2 regions of the Anoxybacillus sp. UARK-01 genome follow, and region 1 is predicted to be linked to the other one. Evidence: a T-box and tRNA genes for the amino acid it is inferred to sense, from the RefSeq annotation. Region 1 holds a T-box; the other holds one or more tRNA genes.

The links. A T-box is a leader RNA that pairs with one kind of tRNA and senses whether it is charged. The one in region 1 lies ahead of trpS (tryptophan--tRNA ligase), so its partner is inferred to be a tRNA-Trp.
Region 2: it encodes a tRNA-Trp, which carries the amino acid that the T-box ahead of trpS (tryptophan--tRNA ligase) is inferred to sense. The anticodon was not compared.

Annotation. Positions count from the first base shown of each region.
Region 1 covers NZ_NASY01000031.1:202,525-217,271, reverse strand. The annotation lists gene mecA (adaptor protein MecA) at 1-132, opposite strand, end outside; gene B6A27_RS05515 (TerC family protein) at 327-995, shown strand; gene spxA (transcriptional regulator SpxA) at 1,045-1,443, opposite strand; gene B6A27_RS05505 (hypothetical protein) at 1,839-2,030, shown strand; gene B6A27_RS05500 (ABC transporter ATP-binding protein) at 2,316-3,254, opposite strand; gene B6A27_RS05495 (ABC transporter ATP-binding protein) at 3,256-4,323, opposite strand; gene B6A27_RS05490 (ABC transporter permease) at 4,335-5,252, opposite strand; gene B6A27_RS05485 (ABC transporter permease) at 5,255-6,190, opposite strand; gene B6A27_RS05480 (peptide ABC transporter substrate-binding protein) at 6,281-7,921, opposite strand; T-box leader at 8,448-8,684, shown strand; gene trpS (tryptophan--tRNA ligase) at 8,749-9,738, shown strand; gene B6A27_RS05470 (YjbA family protein) at 9,793-10,533, opposite strand; gene B6A27_RS05465 (YuzI family membrane protein) at 10,619-10,819, opposite strand; gene B6A27_RS05460 (DUF2268 domain-containing putative Zn-dependent protease) at 10,904-11,671, opposite strand; gene fabF (beta-ketoacyl-ACP synthase II) at 11,774-13,015, opposite strand; gene B6A27_RS05450 (beta-ketoacyl-ACP synthase III) at 13,065-13,997, opposite strand; gene B6A27_RS05445 (hypothetical protein) at 14,163-14,399, shown strand; gene B6A27_RS05440 (hypothetical protein) at 14,470-14,747, opposite strand, start outside.
Region 2 covers NZ_NASY01000047.1:438,864-443,375, reverse strand. The annotation lists gene B6A27_RS14475 (flavin monoamine oxidase family protein) at 1-137, shown strand, start outside; tRNA gene B6A27_RS14470 (tRNA-Arg) at 360-433, opposite strand; tRNA gene B6A27_RS14465 (tRNA-Cys) at 636-706, opposite strand; tRNA gene B6A27_RS14460 (tRNA-Gly) at 712-783, opposite strand; tRNA gene B6A27_RS14455 (tRNA-Gln) at 787-861, opposite strand; tRNA gene B6A27_RS14450 (tRNA-His) at 883-955, opposite strand; tRNA gene B6A27_RS14445 (tRNA-Trp) at 968-1,041, opposite strand; tRNA gene B6A27_RS14440 (tRNA-Tyr) at 1,045-1,129, opposite strand; tRNA gene B6A27_RS14435 (tRNA-Phe) at 1,142-1,214, opposite strand; tRNA gene B6A27_RS14430 (tRNA-Ser) at 1,507-1,596, opposite strand; tRNA gene B6A27_RS14425 (tRNA-Ala) at 1,603-1,675, opposite strand; tRNA gene B6A27_RS14420 (tRNA-Pro) at 1,690-1,763, opposite strand; tRNA gene B6A27_RS14415 (tRNA-Gly) at 1,814-1,885, opposite strand; gene B6A27_RS14410 (hypothetical protein) at 2,181-2,462, shown strand; gene B6A27_RS14405 (putative bifunctional diguanylate cyclase/phosphodiesterase) at 2,507-4,512, opposite strand, start outside.

The sequences.
Region 1 (14,747 bases):
CATTTCCCAAAACAATTCTTCGCTTCGTTCGCGGTTATACCAAATTTCTTCGCGGTCAAAGCCGCGTTCTTCTATATCAACATAAGAGATATAAAACTTCACCGTATGCTCATTAATGCGTTCCATTTCCATTTGTCAACTCTCCCTTCTCCAAGACTGAGTTTGAAGGGACTTTTTTACCCCCGAAAGGCGATGCCTTGTACTTCTATTTTATGATAAAAACCTTCAGAAGGGAAATAAAAAAACCCCATTTTTCAAAAAATAGTGATGAAATGAAACATGTCCTACTATAATGATGATGAAAGAAAAGGAGATGAGGAACATAAATGATAAGCGAATATATAACTTCGATTCTTCTCATCATCGGTATTGATGTCATTCTTGGCGGAGATAACGCAGTTGTCATTGCTTTAGCGAGCAGAAAGTTACCGGAGCAGAAACGAAATACAGCCATTGTGCTTGGAACCACGTTAGCCATTGCCGTTCGCATCGTTTTAACAGCGGCGGTCGTCATATTGCTAAAGATTCCGTTTTTGCAGTTTGTAGGCGGATGCATGCTGCTTTGGATTTCTCTCAAACTGTTAATTCAAAAAAACGAAACACCTACGCACATTGAATCAGCAACCTCGCTCTGGAAAGCAGTACAAACCATCGTTGCAGCAGATGTGGTGATGGGATTAGATAATGTTATTGCCATCGCCGGTGCAGCGGATGGCCGTGCTTCTCTTGTCGTCTTTGGATTTCTTTTTTCTGTTCCGATTATCATTTTAGGCAGCAAAATTATACTTTATTCAATGGAGCGATATCCTTTTTTAATTTACATTGGAGCAGCCATTTTAGCGTATACAGCTGGGAAAATGATCTTAGGAGAGCAACGAATCCAACATATTGACGAAGTTGTTTCTCTTCGCCCTTTTTTCCCATTTGCTGCCGCTATGTTCATCATCTGTGCCGGCTGGCTGATCAATCGGAAAAATGACCGCTCTTGGACATAAGAACAAGATGATAAAAAACTTCTACATGGAGCAACCATGTAGAAGTTTTTTACTGATTAACGAGCCGTTGAGCTTCACGCAACTGATAAGCTCGCACCTTGCGCGGCAAGAAGCGGCGAATTTCATCCTCGTTATACCCAACTTGAAGACGTTTTTCATCAATGATAATCGGTCTTCTTAAAATCCCCGGATATTTTTGGATAATCTCATATAAATCTTGGAGCGGCAATGACTCGAGATTTATATTTAATTTTTGGAAAATTTTTGATCTAGTAGAGATAATTTCATCTGTCCCCGTTTCTGTCATGCGAAGAATTTCTTTAATTTCATCGATTGACAGCGGTTCAGAAAAAATATTTCGTTCAACATACGGAATATCATGTTGCTCTAGCCACGCTTTTGCTTTGCGGCAAGAGGTGCAGCTAGGTGATGTATACAATGTAACCATAATTGTTACTCACTCTCCTTTAACAGGATAAATAGTCCTGCTTACATATGAGCCAGTCAGCTTGTTTTCTGCTCATATTTAGATGAAAATGGATTTCATACTGTATATTATACAATAAAATTCCTAAGAACGGTATAGTTTTTCAAAGTCCCCCCATTTTCTTCAGCCCGCTTCCCATATTCTCTAAAATCCTCTACAATATAAAGAAAGGAAAATAACAACGGCCATCCATGACCTCAAAATCGAAACCATGCGACCGTCTTCGCTTTTTATCGGCTGATTCGATGATAAAGTGAAGCAGTCGAAGCGTTTACTTGAACGAACATCCCTGTTTCGGCATCTTGCTTATTTCCATTGTTGGCCATTCTATAAGCAGGTAAGGGGAGGAAGGACATATGACCCAATATTTTATCGATTTCGTGATTGTCGGCGTCCTCATCATTGGAATGACGGCGCTAATGGGGGTTTTTGCCAACGGGGTTGGCGAATATGTATTTGGCGGCTCCAGACGATTGGAGCACATTCAAAAAACAGCCAAAACACAAGAAGGCTGGAATCGGGTTGGCGGCAAAAAAATCTCGGGATAATGCTCAAGAAGATGGTAGACAAAGTCAACATGGACTTTGTCTACCATCATTTTAAGCATCCCTCCATTCATGGTGACGTTTCTTACATCAGAATGGCTTGAAAACGTTCGGAAGACAAGAAACGCCGCCGAATCAAGACATTCATGAGCAGAGCCAATGATGCAGCATGAAGGGTCGCCAACAGTCTATGTTTTTTTATTTTCAGAATAGTCAAATGAATCAAAATGTTTTATAATCATTCATATCCATTCCATTTATTAAAAAAAGATCTCTCGAAACGAGAGATCAACTATGCATGGCTTTATATTTTTTGTATTCTTCCTCCGAGCATAATACAAAATGGCCCGGCGTAATTTCACGAAATTCGAGACTTTCTCCATCTTTATATTGGTGCTGTGATGGATCATAAATCGCTCTCCTGCGCACTCGTTCTGTTTCCGGATCCGGCAGCGGAATCGCGGATAATAATGCTTTTGTATAAGGATGAATCGGGTTGCGATACAGCTCTTCCGCCTCTGCCAATTCAACCATTTTTCCAAAATACATGACACCGATGCGATCGCTAATATATTTCACCATCGACAAATCATGGGCAATAAATAAGTAAGTCAGTCCTTTTTCGCGCTGTAGTCTCTTCATTAAGTTCACAACCTGCGCTTGGATCGAAACATCTAAGGCAGAAATCGGTTCATCGGCAATAATAAATTCCGGCTCAACCGCTAAAGCGCGGGCAATTCCGATCCGTTGCCGCTGACCGCCGGAAAATTCATGCGGATATCGATTCGCATGCTCTCGATTTAAGCCAACCGTCTCGAGGAGCTCGTATACCCGTTTCATTCGTTCCTCTTTTGTTTTTGCAAGACCGTGAATATCGATGCCCTCAGCAATGATGTCCGCAACGGTCATGCGCGGATTCAGCGACGCGTATGGATCTTGGAAAATCATTTGCATTTTTCGCTTTAACATTTTTAATTCTTTAGGCGATTTTTTGCCGTGAACGCTCACGCCATTCAGCAGCACCTCGCCGCTCGTTGCTTGATATAAGCCAATAATCGTCCTTCCTGTCGTCGATTTCCCGCATCCAGATTCCCCCACAAGACCAAGCGTTTCTCCTTTATAAATATCGAACGTTATACCGTCTACTGCTTTGATCACTTGTCCATGCCCGACGTTAAAATGCTGCTTAAGATTTTTGATTTCGATCAGTTTTTGCTTTTCTGCCATTTTACTCACTCTCCTTTACAATAACAGGTTGAGGGTAATTGGAGGAGAGCTTGCGCAAACGTTTTTTCACCGCTTCAGGCGGCTCTACTTTTGGCGCGTCCGGATGAAGCAGCCATGTCGCTGCATAGTGCGTATCCGAAATCTGAAACAGCGGCGGCTCCAACTCAAAGTCGATTTTCATCGCATATGGATTGCGCGGCGCAAATGCATCGCCTTTTGGCGGGTTTGTCAAATCTGGCGGCGTTCCTGGGATGGCCGCTAATTCCGATTTATCATCGCTATCTAAGCTCGGCATCGACGCCAATAATCCCCATGTATAAGGATGCTTCGGGTCATAGAAGACTTCATCCACCGTTCCCATTTCTACGATTTTTCCTGCGTACATGACGGCCACACGATCCGCTACATTAGCAACGACCCCTAAATCATGAGTAATAAAGATAATCGACGTATTGGTTTTCTTCTGCAGCTCTTTCATCAGCTCTAAAATTTGCGCCTGAATCGTTACATCCAACGCTGTCGTTGGTTCATCGGCAATCAATAGCTTCGGATTGGAGGCCAAGGCTACAGCAATCATCGCCCGCTGTCTCATTCCCCCGGAAAATTCGTGCGGATATTGGGTCACGCGTTTTTCCGGCATCGGAATCCCAACAAGACGCAACAATTCAATCGCCCGCTCCTTTGCAGCCGATTTGTCCATTTTCAAATGTTTCGTTAACACTTCCATGATCTGATGTCCGACCTTCATGGTTGGATTCAACGATGTCATTGGATCTTGAAAGATCATCCCGATATCTTTTCCGCGAATCGCTTCCATTTCCTTGTCTGTTTTCTTAACAAGATCCTCTCCATCAAAAAGAATTTGTCCATTTTTGATTCTGCCCGGCGGTGTTGGAATAAGGCGCATAATGGTTTGGGAAGTCACGCTTTTTCCGGATCCTGATTCCCCTACAATCGCCAGCGTTTCCCCTCTGTTTAAGTGAAAGCTAACACCGCGCACAGCCTGAACTTCTCCGCCATATGTTTGAAACGAAACCTCTAAGTTTTTTACTTCTAACAGCTTCTTCATGTCTTCACCCCTTACTTACGCAATCTCGGATCTAGCGCATCGCGCAAACCGTCCCCTACTACGTTAAATGCAAAAATCGTTAAGCAAATAAAAGTAGCTGGGAAAAATAACCGCCATGGATAGTATTGCATGGCTTGTACTCCATCAGAAGCCATCGTCCCCCAACTCGCTAAAGGCTGCGGCACGCCAAGACCTAAATAACTTAAAAATGCTTCTGTAAAAATCGCAGATGGAATCGATAAGGTTAATGTGACAAGAATCGGGCCCATCGCGTTTGGAATTAAATGCTTAAACATAATCCGCGATGTGCTTGCACCTAGCGTTTGCGATGCAAGTACATATTCTTGGCTTTTCAGCTGAAGCACTTGCCCGCGAACGATGCGCGCCATATTGATCCATCCGGTAATCGTCATCGCTAAAATCATGGTACCTAGTCCTTGGCCTAAAACAACCATTAAGATAATCACGAGCAACAAATAAGGAACGGCCCATAAAATATCGGCAATCCGCATCATCACTTCGTCCGTTCTGCCACCGCGAAGCCCGGAAATACCGCCCCACAGCACCCCAATCAATAAGTCAATAAGCGCTGCGGCTAAACCAATGAACAAAGAAATTCTAGCACCATACCATGTACGCGCGAATACATCCCGACCTAAATCATCTGTGCCAAACCAGTGCTTAGAAGATGGAGGCTGGTTTGTATTCATTAAGTCGTTTGTCGCATAGTCGTATTTCGTCATGTGTGGTCCAAAAATCGCCATAAAGACTAAGAGTACAAGCAAAACTAGGCCAAACATCGCTAATTTATTTTTGCGAAAGCGAATCGCAACATCCTTCCAATAAGAAAGGCTCGGTCTCGATATTTTTTCCGCTTCGCCCAGCTCTGCTGCTGCTGGCTGAAACATCTCTTTTGGAATTTGTTGCATGATTACTCTCCTTTCTTTCCACCGGCTAGCTTAATTCGAGGATCAATGAAGCCGTACGCAATATCCACAAGCAGGACAGATGCCAGCAGTAAAATGCTGTAAAACACCGTCACTCCCATAATCACGGTATAATCACGATTCGAAATGCTCAATACAAAATGGCTTCCCAATCCAGGAATACCAAAGATTTTTTCAATGACAAAGCTTCCCGTTAAAATCCCTGCGGACAATGGTCCCAAATAGGTGACAACAGGCAATAAAGCGTTGCGAATGGCGTGTTTTACCGTAATTTGTCCTCTTGAAAGCCCTTTTGCCTTCGCTGTGCGAATATAATCATTGCTTAATACCTCCAGCATGCTGGAACGAGTCAGGCGAGCAATGAACGCCATCGGTGTCGCCGCAAGCGCAAGCGCCGGCAAAACCGTGTGCTGCAATGACTCCCATCGGGCCACCGGGAACAAATGCAGCTTAATCGCTAAAAAGTATTGCAAAACAGAGGCCATAATAAAGCTCGGAACCGATATTCCGAGAACGGCAAAAACCATCGCTCCGTAATCCTGCCATTTATTATGATTCAGCGCAGCAATAATCCCTAACAAAATCCCGATACTTACTGCTATCAGCAAAGCTTCCATTCCAAGAAAAAAAGAAACCGGAAAGCCGTCGCTAATGAGATCGTTCACTGTTTGTCCTTTATATTTAAAGGACGGACCGAAATCCCATTTCGCAACAGAAACTAAATAGTCAAAATATTGACTGTACCAAGGGCGATCCAGCCCATAGTATTCATTTAAGTTTTTTTCAATTTCAGGAGGCAGCTTTTTCTCCCCAGAGAAAGGTCCACCTGGCGCAGCTCTCATTAAAAAGAACGTCGCTGTAATAATTAAAAAGAGTGATAGCAACATATAGAGCAAACGTCTGCCTATATACCGCAACATATTCAAACACCTCCATTTTTTTGTAATTTGGCTTCATCGTGAAATGAAGGTATACGGGACAGTTCCCATATACCTTCACTCATTCACACCTTATTCAAAATATGCCCATTTGAATTGAACATCGCCAAGGCCTGATACTTCCACGCCTTTTAGGTTGTCTTTTTGCACCCAAGTATTTGTGTAGAAGTAGATTGGCGCGATTGGAAGCTCATCCATTAAAATTTGTTCTGCATCTTTGAGCATTTGCTTACGTTTTTCTGGATCAGCCTCTTTTTGTGAATCGATTAGCAATTGTTTGAACTTCGGATTTTCCCAATTTGTATCGTTGTTGCCGCCCTCTTTATCACGATATAGCTCCAAGAAGTTGATTGGATCGTTAAAGTCTCCTAACCAACCCATGCGGCCAATTTGATAATCACCAGAATGCAATTTGTCAATGTATACGTTCCATTCTGCATTTTCCAGCTTCACATTAATGCCTAGATTTTTCTTCCACATGTCTTGAATGGCCTGAGCAATTTTAGCGTGAGCGTCGTCCGTATTATAGGACAGAGTGATTGGCGGCAAATCTTTTACATCCTTTAAGCCAAGCTCTTGAAGACCTTTTTGTAAATACTCTTTTGCTTTTTCGACATCGTTATCTTTGAAATATCCCTTTTCATTTTCAGGGAACATCGTTGGCGGCACAGCAGCCATCGCTGGAATTTGCTCGCCTTTTGTCACGTTTTCTACAATCGCTTTGCGGTCGATCGCATATGTGAATGCCTTGCGGATATTCACATTGTTGAATGGTGGTTTTTCCGTATTAAATTTGTACCAATACGTACCTGCGATTGGCTGAACGTGCAATTTACCTTCTTTCTTTAACTGCGGCAAAGAGTCTGTCGGCAATTGGCCAGTAGGCATTCCTGCCCAATCTAGCTCTCCGTTGTTAAACATGGAAAGCTCCGTATTGGTGTCATTGACCATCGCCATGTCGATTTTCTCAAGCTTGACGTTTTTCGCATCCCAATAGGATTCATTCTTTTCAAGAACGATTTTGCTGTTATGCTCCCAAGTGACCATTTTGAACGGACCGTTTGAAGTGTAATCAGGTCCTGCGTTTTTATACCAGTCTGGTTTTTGTTGAGCCACTTTGCTGTTCACTGGATAATACGTATAGAACGCTGTTAATTCTAAAAAGTAAGGGGTTGGAGCTTCAAGAGTCACTTGCAATGTTTTCTCGTCAAGTGCTTTTACGCCAACGTCCTCAGCTTTCGCCTTTCCTTCATTATAGGCTTGGCCATTTTTAATATAGTAAAGCTGATAAGCGTATTGTGATTCATTCTTTGGATCAAGCGCCCATTTCCAAGCATATTCGAAGTCTTGCGCTGTCACTGGGTCGCCGTTTGTCCATTTTGCGTCGCGCAGCTTGAATGTGTAAGTCGTTAAATCATCGGAAACCTCGTAGCTTTCTGCAGCAGCTAATTCAGGTTTGCCGTCTTTAATGGTTGTCAACCCTTCGAATGTTTGGCGCAACACGTTACCAGAAACAGAGTCATTCGCCAAACCAGGATGTAGAGAAAACGGCTCAGTCTTAATGTTCACACGCAGCTCTTGCGGAACATCTGATTTTTTGCCTCCTGCTTTATCATCGCTGGCGTCATCTTTTTTGCTGAATCCGCCACAAGCAGCAAGGAAGAGACTAAGCACTAGCATTAAGCTGAACAAAAGAGATAGTCTTTTCTTCAATGAATTTCCCCCCTAGTAAAAAATTTTTATAGTCAAAAGTCCTACGTAAAAGCGCAGAACTTTTGGTACCCCAGTTGCATCTTGAGCCGGTATGTACAAGAGCCTAGATCCATCACTCTGGATGGAAAAATTTTATCTGCTCTACTACAGATCGAAAATATTAATATACTTAAAAAAGAAATCATTCTATATTTTTGTTTTTTCTGAATTTTCCATTTGTTAAAATTGTTTTTTTAACTTTATTTTTCAGCTAATTAGCATTTTATAGTTTTTTTCGATAAATGTAAATAAAAAAAATTACAAAATCACAAAAAAAAACTGAAAAAACAACAAATTAAAGCGTTTACATTTTCATTTTTTTTAAATTTATCCTTTCATTACACTAGCAATTTATCACTTTAATTTAGGAAAGAGAATTTTTTGAAAATAATTTTTTCAATAAGCTTGATATAATAATACAGAAATAGGAAAATCGACGGTTATTTCTTGCACAAATGTTCTTCATGCATTAGAATAAAGAAAAAAACAGCATGCGATGAGAAAGAAGAGTACATGTTGTGATGCCTTCAGAGAGCTTGTGGTTGGTGGGAACAAGCGGCTAGCAATATGGAATGGGCTTTCGAGCATCTGGGCTGAACTGGAGAGTAGGCTCAGACGTTTGCCTTGCGTTATAGAGGCGCCATGCATGATACAGCATGGATCAGAGTGATTGCACGTTTCTGTGCAATAACTAGGGTGGCAACGCGGTCCTATCGTCCCTAATTTTCGCTAAGGGGAGATAGGGCCTTTATTTATGAGCAAATAATGGAAAAGGAGTGGTCTATCTCATGAAAACCATTTTTTCTGGCATCCAGCCAAGCGGAGTTCTCACCCTTGGAAACTATATTGGTGCCATGCGGCAGTTTGTTGAGCTGCAACACGAATATCAATGCTATTTTTGTATCGTCGATCAGCACGCGATTACCGTGCCGCAAGATCCAAAACAGCTTCGTCAAAATATCCGCAGCTTGGCGGCCTTCTATTTAGCGGTCGGCATTGATCCGAACACAGCCACTTTATTTGTGCAATCGGAAGTTCCTGCTCACGCGCAGGCCGGATGGATTTTACAGTGTCTTTCCTATATCGGAGAGCTTGAACGGATGACGCAATTTAAAGATAAATCGGCGGGAAAAGAGGCAGTGAGCGCGGGTCTATTAACATACCCGCCGTTAATGGCGGCTGATATTCTTCTTTATAAAACAGACATCGTTCCTGTTGGCGAAGATCAAAAGCAGCACATTGAATTAACTCGCGACTTAGCGGAGCGCTTCAATAAACGATACGGGGAAATTTTCACCATCCCTGAAGCGCGCATCCCAAAAGTCGGAGCGCGAATTATGTCATTGGCCGATCCATTGAAAAAAATGAGTAAATCGGATCCAAATCAAAAATCATATATTACGCTGTTAGATGATGCCAAAGCCATTGAAAAGAAAATTAAGAGCGCTGTAACCGATTCTGAAGGAACGATCCGCTACGACAAGGAAACGAAGCCTGGTGTTACTAACTTATTGAATATTTATTCCATTTTAGCAAATAAAACGATCGAACAATTAGAACAGCAATATGCCGGAAAAGGCTATGGAGAATTTAAAAGCGATTTAGCTCAAGTGATTATGGATGCCCTCGCTCCGGTTCAAGAGAAATATTATCATTTAATGGAAAGCAGCTCTCTTGATGACATCCTTGATAAAGGGGCAGAGAAAGCGAACCAAGTAGCAAACGAAATGCTCAAAAAAATGGAACATGCGATGGGATTAGGACGAAGTCGAGGATAACAACAAAGCAAAAAAAGCAAGCCGCAACATCGGCTTGCTTTTTATTCAACCTCTTTAGTTAACCCGCGGCTCTTGCTCCATTTCCCACAGCTTTTCAAAAAATGGCTGTCCTTTAATCATTTTTTCGCATAGTTGAACGTGCTTTTCCGACCAATCGTATTTTGTTTCCTCATATAGCTGCTGCCATGCTTCTTCAAATGACATTTGCTGAATTAAAGGATATTTATGCGGCGCCCATTCCGTGTACCAATAGCGAATTTCTGCTACATTTTTCGTTGAATAAAGCTGATCCATCGCCATAAACAAAAGCTGTTTGAGTTGGCGCTCCTTCCGTGTCAGTCCGTTCATCAGCTCCGGAGCAGGCGATAAAATATGATATTCTTTTTCATATGAAGGAAGCGGATAGGCTTCTTCTTGCTGGTCCGCGACCATTTCATAGACAAGCTGCTCTTGTCTTGGAATCAGCCGACTTTTGCGAATTGGAATGCTCGAACCGATCGTGTCAATCGCTAATATTCCTTTTCCATCCGTTACAACGAAACAATAATCAAGCTGAAGACGTTCATGGTTTTTCCGCACATATGCTTTTTGATAAACATCTTCTAAAAGTGGCTTAGGTATCTCCGACAAACTATTTTCTACATAATTAAACAAACGGGAAGATACCTTTAAAAGCGGAACTTGATCGAGCAATTCGACTTGGTCATCCTTTCTCCATTCATGAAAGTGACAGACGTTATACCCATTTTCCTCGCCTTCAAACCAATTCACCCAAATATCATGAAGATATAACATAAGATACCCCTCACTTCAAAAGCTATTTGTCCATCATTATAGGCAGAGGGGGATTATTTTATTCCACAGCAGCCTTTTTTATCCATTATTCTTGATCCGGAAAGTATAGACTGAACCACATGACAATCATGCCGATTGGAAGTAAATAGCACTCCATTCTCGTGCTAATAAATTGAAAGTAATTGATCCACCCTCGCTCCGGTGTGATGAGATTTAAATAAGCAATGGATGTAACCCCCCCTATAACTGAAAAACCAAAGCCGAGCAAATAAATGAATACGCGCATCGCTTTCCTCCGTCGCCTTGTCCATCTTATTTCTACATATATGTGCAAGCGGCATTGTTCATGACTATGACCTTAAGGCGATTGCTAAAATTGCGCGAGCTGCAGAATGCGCTCTGCAGGCATTTCCATCAGCTTAAAAAAGTCGTGCTCTTTTTGCAAGGCGGCACATACGATTCCGTAGCCTACCGCATATCCAAGCATCTCAGGATACAGACCGCGTCCATATAAAAGGCGGTCGTATAATCGATGTGACGGAAAAATCATTTGATAGCGGTCAAGATATTGCTTCCAAAAATGGCGCAATTCATCGTCTGAATAGTATGATGTCCATTTGGCTTGATATTCTTTTCCCACGTCTTGCCCGACTGCTTGTTCTGCCAAGCCCTCTAAAATCACGGCGTCAAGCAGCGGATATTCCTTTTTCGGTTGCTTTGCTAGGCGGCAAACGTGATTGTATTCATGAGTCAATACGGCCTCTATTTCTTTCCATGAATGCTGCGGCAACAAAAATAAAAACAATTTATCAGCGTAGGCAAGACCGCCTTTACTATTAAAATCTCGAGCCATCTTTCTGTTATGTTCATTTGCCGGAAAAATAAAAACAGGTACATCCGGGCCGTTCCAGCGCTTTTGTAATCGATGATAGATCCTTTCCGTTCGCTCCCATAGCTGCTTTCGCTTCATGGTTTCTGTTATCTTTTTCGCTTCCTCCGATAACGAATGCATTCCGTGATGAATAAGATGAACATAAATATGCCGAGCGTTGCCCCCTCGAAAATAATCGGTTAGCCGTTCGCATAGCTGCAGCGGCTGTTCCGTAGCGAGCCATTCGTCGGTATGAATAACCGGCATTTCTCGCTTCCCCCTTTCTCTTCCTTATTTCCTATCGTATGATGGAGCAGAAAAAGGGGTGAAAAAAAGGCGATCCCGCTTTTTATGAGATCGCCTTGTTGATTATTCCGTATATTTTCTGAAAATAAGAGTGGCATTATGTCCGCCAAAGCCAAGCGAGTTGCTTAAAACAGCGTTTACTTCCTGTTTTCTCGCTACATTTGGCACATAATCAAGATCGCACTCTGGATCCGGTGTTTCATAATGAATCGTTGGCGGAATCACTCCATCGATCATTGTCAAGATGGAGAACATCGCTTCAACCGCGCCTGCGGCACCCAATAAATGGCCGGTCATCGACTTGGTTGAGCTGATTGCCAATTTATAAGCATGATCGCCAAAGACCTCTTTTATCGCCATTGTTTCATATTTATCGTTATATTCGGTGCTTGTTCCATGAGCGTTAATATAACCGATTTCTTCTGGCTTCATTCCGGCATCAGCGAGCGCTTGGCGCATCGCCCGCACACCGCCTTCCCCGCCTGGTGCAGGAGCTGTAATGTGATAAGCATCTCCCGTTGATCCATAGCCAACGATTTCCGCATAAATACGAGCGCCCCGCTTGCGTGCATGTTCTAATTCTTCGAGCACGAGAATAGCAGCACCCTCTCCGATCACAAACCCATCACGGTTTTTATCGAATGGCCGGCTTGCTTTGTCCGGATCAGGATTTGTTGATAAAGCCGTATTCGCGCAAAATCCGGCTAATGCCATTTTCGTAATCGGCGCTTCGGTTCCTCCTGTCACCATCACATCCGCATCACCGCGTTGAATGACTTTAAACGCATCGCCAATCGAATTCGCGCCTGTTGCGCATGCTGTAACTGTACAAGAGTTGATTCCTTTTGCTCCTAATATAATCGATACTTGCCCTGCCGCCATATCAGGAATCATCATCGGTACAAAAAATGGGCTTACACGGCGATAACCGCGCTGTTGAAAAATTTCAAACTGCTGCTCGAATGTTTCCATTCCGCCGATTCCTGAGCCAATCCATACGCCCACTCGCTCGGCATTTTCTTCATTGATTGTTAAATTGGCATCTTTTACAGCCATAAGTGCAGATGCTACCGCATATTGAGTAAAGCGGTCCATTTTACGCGCTTCACGTTTATCCATATAAAGTTCCGGATTAAAATCCTTTACCTCTGCCGCAACTTTTGCCGGATAATCATCTGGATTGACACGAGTCAGCGGACCCACGCCATTTTCGCCTGCTATTATACGTTCCCATGTTGTTTCCACATCATTACCAAGCGGAGTCACTGCTCCCAAACCTGTGACAACGACTCTTCTCTTTTCCATCCTTTTTGCCTCTCTTTCCGTTTGTAGTCAAAGAGCTTTCATCGTTATTTTAGCGTCCCCATCTTAAGGCGATCGCTCCCCATGTTAAACCGCCCCCAAAACCAACCATAATGATTAGATCATCGTCTTTGATTTTTCCAGCCTCTAGTTCTTCGACAATCGAAATTGGAATAGAAGCAGCGGACGTATTGCCATATTTTCTGACGGTTGCTGACATTTTATCCTCCGGCAGCTCCAAGCGCTGTCTAGCTGCTTCAACAATACGAATATTGGCTTGATGCGGAACTAAAAAATCCACATCCTGTTTAGACAATCCTGCTTTTTCGAGTACGTGAATGCATGATTCCCCCATTTGACGAACCGCAAATTTGAACACCTCTCGACCATTCATAACAACATATTCGTCTTGATATAGGTGTTTTCCTCCTGTTCCGTCAGCTCCTAATTCAAAGGATACAATGCCGCGGCCTTCGGAAACGGGTCCCATCACGACAGCACCTGCCCCATCACCAAATAAAACAGCCGTATTGCGGTCCTCCCAATTTACGATTTTCGATAATTTTTCCGCTCCTATCACTAATATATATCGATATGTTCCGCTTTCAATAAATTGCTTTGCTGTAACCATTCCATACATGAAGCCAGCGCAGGCTGCACTAATATCTAGGGCTGCTGCTTTTGTCGCCCCCAATCTTTCTTGCAGCATGCAAGCAACTGACGGAAATGGACGATCCGGCGTTACTGTAGCCACTAAAATTAAATCAAGTTCCGCAGCTGAGATCCGGGCGTTCTCAAGAGCCTTCACAGCAGCAAAATAAGCCATATCTGACGTGTCAATATCATCAGCGGCAATTCTTCTCTCTTCAATTCCCGTTCTAGTCCGAATCCATTCATCAGACGTATCCATCATTTTTTCCAAATCGAGGTTGGTGACTACCTTTTCCGGCAAATACCGGCCGATTCCGATAATACCTGCATTCATGCAGAACATCTCCTTTATTGTTATATAACCAATTACTATTACTTGGTACTAATTTTATCGAAGTTTTCATAATCACGCAATATAAATGTTTGGTCCATGTCATCTGTCTAATCATTTCTACTTTTCTGAACATAAATTGCTTATAAGGAGAAAGGGGGATCTCATGTGGAAGAAGAAAAACAACCGACCCATCAGCTAAATGACCGTTTTTCTCGTCTAATGTTTGGAGACTTTCCATTTCGTCAAGAAAAACAAACAAACGTAGCAGAAACATCCTCTTCCCAGCAGGGGGTTGATTTTCTACAGCTTATGCAGGACATTGATACACTTGTCTCCTCGTTCCATCAACTCAAACCATTCATGAAAACGTTTACTTCTTTTACGGATTTATTAAAAAAATAAATAACGTAGATCGAAACGAACCGATTGTGCGGTTCCTATTTTTTCCACACGAATACATGGCAAAGGTAAGTCACCAGATCTCTCCGGCCGTTGCTATTCCAGAAACCACAGGTGTGTTGATGATCCAATAAAACCAATTGACATTGTTTGATTCCTCGCTTTTCTGCCGTAGTCGGCAAGCCATATTTTTAGTAAAAGAATGGATTATTACCGTTTGTGCAGAAACCATGTTTTCATCTTCAAATAGCATGAATCGTGGGAAAGTAGAGCGCATTTTTAGAAAAGCTTCTGTAAAGCATGCTTCACCAGCCTCCTTATCTAACTCGTTGCGTGGATCCTTCTGCTGCA
Region 2 (4,512 bases), on a different contig from region 1:
GAGTCTATTTTGCAGGAGAACACGCTTCAACGGTTCACGGGTGGATCCAAGGGGCGATTGAGTCGGGAATTTGTACAGCATACGAAGTCCATAAAGTGCCAAAATCCTACCTTGAAGCGCAAACCACGCTAAAATAATCAAGGGGCCATATAGAAGCAATCAATGATCCAACGCGCAAACTGCAGCTTCAATAAAAATACGGCTTCCCTTCAAATCGCTCAACATGTTACGATTTCAGAACTCAGACCTATCTAAAGGAACAACTACAAAAGACCAATCGATACTAACCTGAAGCAAAAGAGCTGCTTTTGCTCATTAAAAAAGGTGTTTCCTAATAAAAGGAAACACCTTTTTTTCAGCGTCCCAGGAGAGACTCGAACTCCCGACCGACGGCTTAGAAGGCCGCTGCTCTATCCAGCTGAGCTACTGGGACATCATCCTAAGCTCCTGTCACAAGCAATTTGCTATGCCTCTTTCATTTGTTCGAAAAACAGAGCAATGAGACGGTTCGTCGATCCATTGGACCGCCACAAGCGGGTGACGGGACTCGAACCAACGACATCAGCAACTCGTCACATATTCAATGACGTATCGCTCGTGGCTGAAGTTTTGCCACTAAACTGCACTCGCAACAAAGGCGGCACCCGGATTCGAACCGGGGGTAAAGGTTTTGCAGACCTCTGCCTTACCACTTGGCTATGCCGCCATCAAAGCGGAAGACGGGACTCGAACCCGCGACCCCCACCTTGGCAAGGTGGTGTTCTACCACTGAACTACTTCCGCATTTGGCTGGGGTAGCTGGATTCGAACCAACGCATCACGGAGTCAAAGTCCGTTGCCTTACCGCTTGGCTATACCCCAATCCTCTTCATATTCAAAAGGGGCGACTAGTGGGAATCGAACCCACGAATGCCAGAGCCACAATCTGGTGCGTTAACCACTTCGCCATAGCCGCCATGCTGGAAAATGGCAGGGGCAGTAGGAATCGAACCCACACCGGAGGTTTTGGAGACCTCTGTTCTACCATTAAACTATGCCCCTAACTGGTGGAGGGGGACGGATTCGAACCGCCGAACCCACAGGGAGCGGATTTACAGTCCGCCGCGTTTGGCCACTTCGCTACCCCTCCAGCTATAAAAAATGGCTCGAGACGGAATCGAACCGCCGACACAAGGATTTTCAGTCCTTTGCTCTACCGACTGAGCTATCGAGCCATGATACGATGTATATTGGTCCTATGTTTATATCGCCTTTCTCTTTCCATTCGCATCCGTACATTAAAACATGGTGCAGAACAGCTATTTTGTCAATATGACATAGGCGACGGGTCATTGATCAAACATTCCAGATAAGTTGACCATAAATCCCCTTTACTTTCCTATACAACAAAACGAATTCACCGAAAACAATTAAACATATGTATGTCTTTAAAATTATTGCAATAAAACTTCTATGATTCCGCTATCACTTATATGTATGACATCTAATCATGCGATATGTATAGGACGGAGGAGGAGGGATTCGAACCCCCGCGGGCTGTGACACCCCTATCGGTTTTCGAAACCGACCCCTTCAGCCAGACTTGGGTACTCCTCCATTCGATGGAGCCTATCGGGATCGAACCGATGACCTCCTGCGTGCAAAGCAGGCGCTCTCCCAGCTGAGCTAAGGCCCCAAAAATGAAACTGATCGGGAAGACAGGATTTGAACCTGCGACCTCATGGACCCGAACCATGTGCTCTACCAAGCTGAGCTACTTCCCGCTCTAAAGCAACCATTCACACTTGAGCACCGATTACAAAGATCCTTTTGAAGCGGAAGACGGGACTCGAACCCGCGACCCCCACCTTGGCAAGGTGGTGTTCTACCACTGAACTACTTCCGCATGCTTAAAAACGTAAGCAAGTATTATTATAATAAAACAAGTGAGATTGTCAACATGATTTTTTTCAAGCCGTCACTATCTATATTTAAATAGCGACGATTTTTATTCTATATCGATACAAATAATTTGTCAATATATTTTTTAAGGAAAAACGGCCAAAAACAACCGTCATCTAGCCTTTGCCTAAATTAACGCCTTAGAGCCATTCACATTCGGAATAATCTGTTTTTATGATTTTATCATACAATCGTTGTATAATGAATTTTGTACTTTTGCGCAACAAAGGGGGATCTCTATGGCTGCATTTATGCATTTGTTTGAAGCTTATCGATCACTTTGGTCCAATCGCTCGCTCAACAAAGAGGAAGAGCTGACAGAGGAAAGATGTAAGGCGCTCATTCATGAAGCGATTGAAAAAGAGCTGAGAGATGAAATGACTCATCCACGCGTTCGTCAAGCTCCAGAGGTGAAATTTCATTATGCTGTTAAACGCATTATGGCTTCGCCGTTAGCCAATGAAACAAAATTGGCGCTTATTGAACTCCATTTAGACGTGATGGAATACGTTCAGCGATAGCCTTGGACACCCTATCGCCTCCCTCTTTCCTTTGTTTGGGGAGGCTATTTTAAATACACTTTTTCAAATTCTTCCTTTGCTAACGGTTTTCCCAGAACATATCCTTGAATTTCATCACAATGAAGAGAACGAAGAATTTGCAGCTGTTGAAATGTTTCCACGCCTTCAGCAATCACGCGCAGCTTCAAATTTTTCGCTAAACCGATAACGGAAGCGACAATCGCTTGATCTTCCTCCGTTTGCGCAATTCCATCAATAAATACTTTGGCGATCTTTAAACGATGAATCGGAAATTTACGCAAATAGCTAAGAGAGCTATAACCTGTTCCAAAATCATCAATGGAAATATGAACTCCTAACGCTTTCAGCTGTTTAAGCTTTTGAATCGTGTGTTGCTCATTAAAAATGGCCACTCCTTCTGTGATTTCCAGATCCACGCTGTCTGCTGTCAAATTTGTTTTCTTCAAAATGGCCGTAATCTGTTCAACCAGCTTTTCCTGTAAAAACTGCTTAGGCGAGATATTGACACTGATTCTGAGCGCTCGTCCTGTCTGCTCATTCCATTGCTTCACTTGCCGGCACGCTTCTTCCATCACCCACTCGCCAATGGCGATAATCTGCCCTGTTTCTTCTGCAACAGGAATAAACATATGCGGAGGAATCAAGCCCGTTTGCGGATGATGCCAACGAATCAGCGCCTCCATGCCTATCATTTGACCTGTAGCGATATCAAATTGCGGTTGATAAAAAAGAGTAAATTCCCTCTGTTCAATTGCCTGATAGATCGCTGTTTCAATTATTGTTTTTTGCATGATTCCTTGATCCATCTTGCCATTAAAAAATTGATATTGGTTCTTTCCTTGTTCTTTAGCGCGAGATAACGCAATATCTGCCTTTTTCATCAGAGATTCTCCTGTTTCTCCATCATATGGAAAAACAGCGATTCCCATGCTCATAGAAACACGCATTTCCAGATCGTTAACCGGCAAAGGCTGTTTAGAAACAGATAAAATCGATTCAACGATCGAACGAAGGTGTTGGAGCTTATACACCGGCGAAACAATTAAGGCGAATTCATCGCCTCCCTGTCGCCCGATGACATCTGTTGGTCGAAGTGACTGCTTTAACCATTCTGTCATTTTCACCATAAGAGCATCCCCCGCTCGATGGCCAAAATAATGATTTACCTGCTTAAAACGATCTAAATCAATGAGTATAACAGCGAGCAAATGATGCTGTTGCTTCGCTTCCTGAAGCGCCTGCTCAAGCGCCGCAATAAACGCACTTCGATTGAGCAGACGTGTTAAACAATCATACCTCGCCAAATAAAGCAATTCCTCGGTCTTTCTTTCTGATTCCGTTGTCTGATTGACCAGCTTTTGCTCCAATCCTCTATTTAAAAGCTGCATGCTCCTAAATAATCGCGTACTCTCATACAAAGCAACAGCTTGCCGCATTATAACAAAGACGCCAATAGCCATAAAAATCACAGCGATCTCTCTAGCCTCACGCGCTTCTTCATGCAAAATGAAGAAAAAAATCGAAGGAATGAACGCCATATATAAGAACAGAACTTTAAATGACAAGAGACTTTTCTGATTTTTTAAGTACAGAGAGATCTCCCTATCAGCAAATACAGCTGACAGCCCCATCATCAATAAACCGGCAAAAATAAGAAAATCCAAAGAATGGCTTGGAGAGGAATAATCGAATAACAGCGTCCTTGCTCGATCCGTCCCATCCGCTGCTATCAAAAGGATAGCCCCTGCTATATGCCAGGCCAAAACAGGTTTTGCCGCTGAACTAGAAGAAAAAAATAAAATGCCTAATACATATGCAGTCGCTAATTCTAACAGAAAAATACTAGAGAAAATAAAAAGGTCGGAAACGGATAAATACGAAAGAGAGAACAGCCGATTCAAACCAATCGAGCCTCCTAACGCCCCAACGGAAACGATAATCAACACATCCAGCAGTTGCTGAAATAAATGGACTCTAGTTTCTTTCGCCGCTGCCAAATATAGAAGCGCGATAAAATACAAAATCATAG